2 regions of the Streptosporangium sp. NPDC050855 genome follow, and region 2 is predicted to be linked to the other one. Evidence: riboswitches for the same ligand, from Rfam matches in the RefSeq annotation. Region 2 holds a riboswitch; the other holds the start of a gene.
What was found. A riboswitch is a leader RNA that binds a small molecule or an ion and turns the genes downstream of it on or off. The one in region 2 is predicted to bind glycine.

Region 1: it holds a riboswitch for glycine, as region 2 does, so the genes downstream of both, gcvP (aminomethyl-transferring glycine dehydrogenase) here and gcvT (glycine cleavage system aminomethyltransferase GcvT) in region 2, are expected to answer to the same signal.

What each region holds. Positions count from the first base shown of each region.
Region 1 is NZ_JBITFY010000023.1:96,806-101,210, forward strand. Features, by position in the region: gene gcvP (aminomethyl-transferring glycine dehydrogenase) at 1-2,426, opposite strand, end outside; glycine riboswitch at 2,600-2,691, opposite strand; gene ACIBCT_RS34420 (MerR family transcriptional regulator) at 2,707-3,327, opposite strand; gene ACIBCT_RS34425 (bifunctional nuclease family protein) at 3,472-3,942, opposite strand; gene ACIBCT_RS34430 (MerR family transcriptional regulator) at 4,020-4,405, opposite strand, start outside.
Region 2 is NZ_JBITFY010000004.1:151,066-155,470, forward strand. Features, by position in the region: gene ACIBCT_RS11440 (aldehyde dehydrogenase family protein) at 1-391, shown strand, start outside; gene ACIBCT_RS11445 (3-oxoacyl-ACP reductase) at 396-1,160, shown strand; gene ACIBCT_RS11450 (gamma-glutamyl-gamma-aminobutyrate hydrolase family protein) at 1,237-1,929, shown strand; glycine riboswitch at 2,016-2,114, shown strand; glycine riboswitch at 2,115-2,209, shown strand; gene gcvT (glycine cleavage system aminomethyltransferase GcvT) at 2,243-3,334, shown strand; gene gcvH (glycine cleavage system protein GcvH) at 3,331-3,723, shown strand; gene ACIBCT_RS11465 (L-serine ammonia-lyase) at 3,797-4,405, shown strand, end outside.

The DNA.
Region 1 (4,405 bases), on a different contig from region 2:
AGGTCCACGATGCACTCGTGGGCCACCAGGCCGCCGCGGCCGGTGTAGAGGACCGGGTAGTGGGGGCCGAGCCTGCGGGCCAGGTAGTTGGCCGACAGGATGGCCTGCTCGGTGGCCGCCTTGAGGCCGTCGGCGCCCATCATCCGGATGTAGGCCCAGGAGATCGGCAGGATGCCGGCCGAGCCGTACGGGGCGGCCGAGACCGGGCCGACGGTGGTGCCCTCGCGCAGCGGGTGGCCGGGCAGGTGGTCGGCCAGGTGGGCGCGGACCGCGACCGGCCCGACCCCGGGGCCGCCGCCGCCGTGCGGGATGCAGAAGGTCTTGTGCAGGTTCAGGTGGGAGACGTCCGCGCCGAACTCGCCCGGCCTGGCCAGGCCGACCAGCGCGTTGAGGTTGGCGCCGTCGACGTAGACCTGGCCGCCGGCCTCGTGCACCAGCTCGCAGACCCGGACGATCGTCTCCTCGTACACGCCGTGCGTGGACGGGTAGGTCACCATGATCGCGGCGAGCCGGTCACGGTGCTTGTCGATCTTCGCGACCAGGTCGCCGAGGTCCACGTTCCCCTCGTCGTCGCAGGCCACCACGGCCACCCGCATGCCCGCCATGACGGCGCTGGCGGCGTTGGTGCCGTGCGCGGAGGAGGGGATCAGGCAGACGTCGCGCTCGGACTCGCCGCGCGAGGCGTGGTAGGCGCGGATGGCCAGCAGGCCGGCGAACTCGCCCTGGGAGCCGGCGTTCGGCTGGAGCGACACGGCGTCGTAGCCGGTGACCTCGGCCAGCCAGCGCTCCAGCTCCGCGATCAGCTCCAGGTAGCCCCGGGCCTGGTCCTCGGGGGCGTAGGGGTGCAGGCCCGCGAACTCGGGCCAGGTGATCGGCTCCATCTCGGTGGTCGCGTTGAGCTTCATGGTGCAGGAGCCCAGCGGGATCATCGACCGGTCGAGCGCGACGTCCTTGTCCTGGAGCCTGCGCAGGTAGCGCAGCATGGCCGTCTCGGAGCGGTGGGCGTGGAAGACCGGGTGGGTCAGGTAGTCGCCGGTCCGCGCCAGCGCGTCGGGCAGCGCGTCGTGGGCGGCGGCGTCCAGGTCGGCCGGGACGACGCCGGCGACCTCGAAGGCGGCCAGGACCTGCTCCAGGTGCAGCAGCTCGGTCCGCTCGTCGCAGGTGATCCCCACGTGGTCGTCGTCGACCAGGCGCAGGTTCACCCCGTTGTCGCGGGCGGTGGCGACGATCGCGGCGGCCCGGCCGGGCACTCGGGCGAGCACGGTGTCGAAGAAGGTGTCGTGCACGACCTCGACGCCGCCCTGGCGCAGGCCCTCGGCGAGGACCACGGCGTGGCGGTGGGTGCGGCGGCCGATCCTGCGCAGGCCCTCGGGGCCGTGGTAGACGGCGTACATGCCGGCGATCACCGCGAGCAGGACCTGGGCGGTGCAGATGTTGCTGGTGGCCTTCTCCCGGCGGATGTGCTGCTCGCGGGTCTGCAGCGCGAGGCGGTACGCCGGGCGGCCGTCCGCGTCCTGGGAGACGCCGACCAGGCGGCCGGGAAGCTGGCGCTGGAGGCCGTCGCGGACCGCCATGTAGGCCGCGTGGGGGCCGCCGAAGCCCAGCGGGACGCCGAAGCGCTGGGTGGAGCCGATCGCGATGTCGGCGCCGAGCTCGCCGGGGGCGGCCAGCAGGGTGAGGGCGAGCAGGTCGGCGGCGGCGACCACCTGGGCGCCGCGGGCGTGGGCGGCCTCGGACACGCCGCGGAAGTCGCGGATCCGGCCGCTGGCGCCGGGGTACTGCACGAGCACGCCGAAGCAGTCGGGCAGCTCGCCGGCCAGGTCGCTCTCGACCAGCTCGATGCCGAGCGGCTCGGCGCGGGTGCGCAGCACCGCCTTGGTCTGCGGAAGGGCGTCGGCGTCCACCACGAACACCTTCGACGGGCTGCGGCCCGCGCGCCGGGCCAGGGTCATCGCCTCGGCGGCCGCGGTGGCCTCGTCCAGCAGGGAGGCGCCGGCGACGTCCAGGCCGGTCAGGTCCGAGACCACGGTCTGGAAGTTGAGCAGGGCCTCCAGCCGGCCCTGGGAGATCTCCGGCTGGTAGGGCGTGTACGCGGTGTACCAGCCCGGGTTCTCCAGCAGGTTGCGGCGGATGACGGCCGGCGTGATCGTGTCGTGGTAGCCCAGGCCGATCATCGAGGTCATCACGGTGTTGCGCCCGGCCAGGACGCGCAGCTCGGCCAGGGCCTCGGCCTCGGAGGCGGCCGGGGGCAGGTTCAGCCGCTCGGCCGAGCGGATCGCCTCGGGCACGGCCACCGCGACCAGGTCGGCGACGGAGGCGAAGCCGACCGCCTCCAGCATGCGGGTCTGCTCGGCGTCGTCGGGCCCGATGTGGCGGGTCGCGAACGGTGGGGCGGCGAGCTCGCCGAGCGGGGACAGATCGGTCATGGAAAGCCTCCCAGACGGGGTGGAGACCGGCGCCGGGCGCGGGCGTGCGACCGGAGTCTCCCCCTCTGTCATCGCGGCCGGTGCCGCGACCTGAGAGCTTCACCTGCCCGTGACGGGAGGCTTGCACCGTCGGTGAGGCACACCTGGCCGGTGTGCCTGCTTTCCAGAGTTGCCTCGTCCGTGCGGTACAGGGTGCCTGAGAGATTCCGGGGAGGTTGCTCCTTCGGCGCCCCGGTCGTGCCGGGGACTCTCCCGCACAGGGTCAGTGGCGAGTCCGAGTTTACCCTGTTCGCCGTGCTCTGCGACGCCGGGCGAGCTCATCGGCGTGATGATCGCCTAAAGGGCCTCCGCCCGACTCCGCGCGTTCGCCGGGAAGATCCGCGAGGGAGCCCTCCACCTCCTGCCAGACCCGTCCGAGCGCTATGCCGAAGACTCCCTGACCGCCCTGGAGCAGGTCGATGACCTCGTCGGGCGAGGTGCACTCGTAGACGCTGACCCCGTCGCTCATCAGGGTGATCTGGGCGAGGTCGTTGACGCCCCGGTCGCGCAGGTGCTGTACGGCGATGCGGATCTGCTGGAGGGAGACGCCGGTGTCGAGCAGGCGCTTGACGACCTTGAGGACCAGGATGTCGCGGAAGCCGTACAGCCGCTGGGAGCCCGAGCCGTGCGCGGCCCGCACGGTGGGCTCGACCAGGCCGGTACGCGCCCAGTAGTCGAGTTGCCGGTAGGTGATCCCGGCCGCGGAACAGGCCGTCGGGCCCCGGTAGCCGAGGTCGGCGGGCGTGTTCACCGGTTCCCCGTCGAACAGCAGACCCTCTTCACCCGCGCGCTGACGTGCCGACTGGCGCCGTTCCGGGTCATCCTGATCGGCGTTTCTACCCTCGCCGCTGCTGACCGCCACGCGGACCTCCGGCTTTCTCTCATCCCACGGCCTGATCTGGGGGTTTACGCACGGCCGTGGGTTTCACTTGCACCGTAGGACTGGGGCCAAGTCCAGTCAACGACCCCACCCGGCGCGTCGTGAAGCGTAAATGCACCGAAATTCCTACCCCGCGCGGCCGAAGTCCTCGGGCGTGATCGTGTCAAGGAACTCCCTGAACTTCTCCACCTCGTCCTCCTGGTCGTCGGGAATGATCACCCCTGCCTCCCGGACCACCTCCTCACTCGCGAAGATACGTGCGCCGGTGCGCAGTGCCAAGGCGATCGAGTCGGAGGGACGCGCGCTCACCTCCACCCCGTTGGAGAAGACGAGATCGGCGAAGAAGATCCCGTCGCGCAGGGCGACGATGTTGACCGTGTTCAGCCGGACGCCGAGTCCGTCGAGCACGTCCCGGAACAGGTCATGGGTGAGCGGCCGAGGCGGTGGTTCCTCGGCCTGGGCCATGGCGATCGCCGTGGCCTCGGTCATGCCGATCCAGATGGGCAGGTAACGCTCTCCCTGCGCCTCCTTCAACAAGACGATCGGCTGGTTGGAGGGCATCTCGACTCGAACGCCCACGACCTCCATCTGCAACACGGGCTGCTCCGCTTCGCTGGATTCCGACCGGTTTGTTCAACGTAACACTCGTGGGGTACGAGTGCCTGGGCAGGTTCTCACCGGCCCAGGGCCCCACGAACGCCCGAACGCAGGAGCGAGGCGTGCAATTCCAGCAACAGGCCGGAGATCTCCCTGGCGGTCTCGTCGGCCTGGTCGATCGCGCCCGGCCCCCGGCGGCGCAGCAGCGGCGCCACGGCCTGCTCCACCAGCCCGGCCTCGCGTTCCGCGGCGGCCCTGACGGCCCTCAGGTGGCGGGCGCGCAGGCCGAAGGCGGCCAGGGCCCCGACGCTGCGGGCCACGGCGAGCGCCTCGGCGTCGTAGTAGCGGGCCACGGCGGCCAGCAGCCCGTAGTCCTCCAGCTCGGCCAGGGTCTCCTCGTCGAGCTCGGCGGCGCTCAGCAGCTCGTCGCGGGTGAGACGGATCTCACCGGGCCCCTCGTCCG
Region 2 (4,405 bases):
CCTGCGGGGCTCCTGCCCCGACGGGCCGGGGTTCTGGTACCCGGCGACCGTCCTGACGCCGCGCTCGACCGGCGACCGGGCGTTCACCGAGGAGATCTTCGGGCCGGTGGTGTCGGTGGTGCCGTTCGACGACGAGGCGGACGCGGTACGGATCGCCAACGACACCCCGTACGGGCTGAGCGGGTCCGTCTGGACCCGTGACGTCGGCCGGGCGCTGCGGGTGGCCAGGGCCGTCGAGGCGGGCAACCTCAGCGTGAACTCGCACTCCAGCGTCCGCTACTGGACGCCGTTCGGTGGCTTCAAGCAGTCGGGGCTCGGCCGTGAGCTGGGGCCGGACGCGCTGGCGGCGTTCACCGAGACCAAGAACGTCTTCATCTCCGAGGAGGAGTAGAACGATGCAGCGTCTGCAGGACCGGGTGACCGTGATCACCGGCGCCGGAAGCGGGATCGGCCTGGCCACCGCGCGCCGGTTCGCCGAGGAGGGCGCCCGCGTCGTCTGCGTGGACCTGGACGAGGAGACCGGCCGGGCCGCCGCCGCCGAGGTCGGCGGGCTGTTCGTGAGGGCCGACGTGACCGACGAGGACGACGTCGCCCGGGTGTTCGCCACCGCGTTCGACACCTACGGCAGCGTGGACGTCGCGTTCAACAACGCGGGCATCTCGCCGCCGGACGACGACTCGATCCTGGAGACCGGCATCGACGCCTGGCGCCGGGTCCAGGAGGTCAACCTCACCTCGGTCTACCTGTGCTGCAAGCACGTCATCCCGTACATGCGGCGCCAGGGCAAGGGCTCGATCGTCAACACCGCGTCGTTCGTGGCCGTGATGGGCTCGGCGACCAGCCAGATCTCCTACACCGCCTCCAAGGGCGGGGTGCTGGCCATGTCGCGCGAGCTGGGCGTGCAGTTCGCCCGCGAGGGCATCCGGGTCAACGCGCTCTGCCCGGGGCCGGTGAACACGCCGCTGCTGCGGGAGCTGTTCGCCAAGGACCCCGAGCGGGCCCAGCGCCGCCTGGTGCACGTCCCGCTGGGGCGCTTCGCCGAGGCGTCGGAGATCGCCGCCGCGGTGGCGTTCCTGGCCTCGGACGACGCCAGCTTCATCACCGGCTCGGAGTTCCTGGTGGACGGAGGCATCTCCGGCGCGTACGTCACCCCGCTGTAGGGGAGTCCCGGCCGGGCCCGCGGCCACCGGGCCCGGCCCCGTGAGAGCAAGGCAAGGCAAGGCAAGGCAAGAGATCATGTCCCGTCCCGTCATCGGCATCACCTGCTACGTCGAGCCCGCCCGGTTCACCGTCTGGGAGGTGACGACGGCGCTGCTGCCCTACGACTACGTCGACCATGTGGCCCGCGCGGGCGGGCAGCCGGTGATCGTGCCCCCGGCCGGTGACCCCGCGCCGCTGGTGGAGCGGCTGGACGGGCTGATCCTGGCCGGTGGCGGTGACGTCGGCCCGGAGCGGTACGGGCAGGAGCCGCACGCGAGGACCGGATACGTGCGGCCGTTCCGCGACGACGCCGAGCTGGGCCTGGTCCGGGCGGCGCTGGAGCGGGGACTGCCCTTCCTGGGGGTCTGCCGGGGCATGCAGATCCTCAACGTCGCCCTGGGCGGCACCCTGCACCAGCACCTGCCCGACGTGGTCGGTCACTCCGGGCACGCCCCGGCCCCCGGCAGCCACGGCAGGATGCCGGTGCGCCTGGCCCCCGGCAGCCGGACCTCGAAGATCTTCGGCACCGAGACCGTGGACGTGGCCCACTACCACCACCAGGCCCTGGACCGGCCGGGCGAGGGCCTGACCGTGACCGCCCACGCCGGGGACGGCACGATCGAGGCCGTGGAGCTGGACGAGCACCCGTTCGCCGTCGCCGTCCAGTGGCACCCCGAGGCCGACGACGAGTCGGCCCTGTTCGAGGCCCTGGTCCGGCACACCGCCTGACCGGCCTTCGAGCCGGGCCCACCGGCGAGGGCGGCGGGGGATTCCGCTCGGCCGGTGCGGGCGGTTAGGCTGGCGGTGACACCGATGAATCCCGTGCGGGAGAGCGTCCTGACATCCAGGCCAGGACCCCTGAAGGAGCAAGCCCTCCCCGCGAACCTCTCAAGGCAAAGGACCGTGCGGGTAGGTGCTCTCTGGAAAGCAGGCCCCGTGGCCTCGCCGAAGGTGAAAGTCCGGCAAAAACCGGATGAAACTCTCAGGCACCCATGACAGAGGGGGAGGATGATCTCATCTGTCCCCTGCCTGAGGTGCGCACATGTCCCGACCTACGCCGTTGCGCGGCGTCCACGAGGCCCTCGGCGCGACGCTGACCGACTTCGCGGGCTGGCTGATGCCGCTCCGCTACGGCAGTGAGTCCACCGAGCACAACGCGGTCCGCCGGGCGGCCGGCCTGTTCGACCTCTCCCACATGGGCGAGATCTTCGTGACCGGCCCGCAGGCCGCCGAGGCCCTCGACTACGCGCTGGTCGGCCACCTGTCCGCGCTGGAGCCCGGCCGTGCCCGCTACACGATGATCGTCGACGCCGGGGGCGGCGTGCTGGACGACCTGATCGTCTACCGGCTGGCCCCCGCCGAGTTCATGGTCGTCGCCAACGCGTCCAACTACCCGCGGGTGGCCGCCGAGCTGACCGGCCGCGCCAAGGGCTTCGACGCCGCGGTCGACGACCGTTCCGAACGGTACGCGCTGGTCGCGATCCAGGGCCCGCGCTCGGCGGAGATCCTGGCCGGTCTCACCGAGGCCGACCTGGACGGGCTGAAGTACTACGCGGGCCTGCCCGCCGTGGTCGCGGGCCACGAGGCCCTCATCGCCCGTACCGGGTACACCGGCGAGGACGGGTTCGAGCTGTTCGTCGCGGCCGAGGACGCCGAGGCGATCTGGTGCGCCCTCAGCGAGGCGGGCGCGCCGCACGGGCTGGTCCCGGCGGGCCTGTCCGCGCGCGACACCCTCCGGCTGGAGGCGGGCATGCCGCTCTACGGCAACGAGCTGTCGGCCGAGCTGACTCCGTTCGACGCCGGGCTGGGCCGTGTGGTGAGGTTTGACAAGCCGGGCGACTTCGTCGGCCGGGCCGCCCTCGAACCCCTCAGGGACGTCCCGCCGGGCCGCCGCCTGGTCGGCCTGGTCACGAGCGGCCGCAGGGTGCCCCGGCACGGGTACCCGGTGGTGGTCGCCGCCGACGGCACGGTCGTCGGGGAGGTCACCAGCGGGGCCCCCTCGCAGTCGCTGGGCAGGCCCATCGCCATGGCCTACGTGGACAACGGCCTGGCGTCGGGACTGGCCGTCGACATCCGGGGCAGCCGCGAACCGGTCGAGGTCGTCGCACTGCCTTTCTACAGGAGGACAAAATGAGCAGCATTCCCGAGGACCTGCACTACACCAAGGAACACGAGTGGGTCTCCGGAGTGGATGACGGCCTGACCCTCACCGTGGGGATCACCGCCTACGCGGCCGAGGCGCTGGGGGACGTGGTCTACGTGCAGATCCTCCCCGAGGTCGGCAGCACGGTCACCGCCGGTGACACCGTCGGCGAGGTGGAGTCGACCAAGTCGGTGAGCGACATCTTCGCGCCGGTCGGCGGTGAGGTCGTCGAGGTCAACCAGGCCGTCGTGGACGACCCCTCGCTGGTCAACGGCGACCCCTACGGGGAGGGATGGCTGTTCCGCATCCGACTGGAGGGCTCCGCCGACGACCTGCTGTCGCCGGAGGAGTACACCTCGCTCACCTCGGGTGAGTCCTGAGCCTCCGGCTCACCGGTACCCGGGCCACGCGCGTCCCCGGGCGCGCGTGGCCGCCCTCGCTGGGAGGATTCAGATGACGATCAGCGTCTTCGATCTCTTCAAGATCGGAATCGGCCCGTCCAGCTCGCACACGGGCGGCCCGATGGCCGCGGCCCACAGGTTCGCCCGCGGCCTGCACCGTGACGGCCTCCTGGAGAAGACCGCCCGGGTGAGCGCCGTCCTGTACGGCTCGCTCGGGCTGACCGGCAAGGGACACGGCAGCGACAAGGCCGTGCTGCTCGGCCTGTCCGGCGAGAAGCCCGAGCTGGTCGACATCGACACCGTGGACGAGCGGCTGGCCGCCATGCGCGAGTCCGGCACGGTCTCGCTCTACGGCTCCCGCGAGATCCCGTTCGTCATCGGCGAGGACCTCGTCTTCGAACGCAAGATCTCCCTGCCCGGCCATCCGAACGGCATGCGCTTCACCGCCCTGGCGGAGTCCGGCGAGACGCTGCGCGAGCGGGTCTACTACTCGGTGGGCGGCGGCTTCGTGGTCGACGAGAACGCCACCGGCGCCGACCGGATCAAGCCCGACGACACGGTCGTCCCGTACCCGTTCGGCACGGCCGCCGAGCTGCTCGCCCAGTGCGCCGAGACCGGGCTGTCGATCTCGGGGCTGATGCTGGAGAACGAGCAGGCCTTC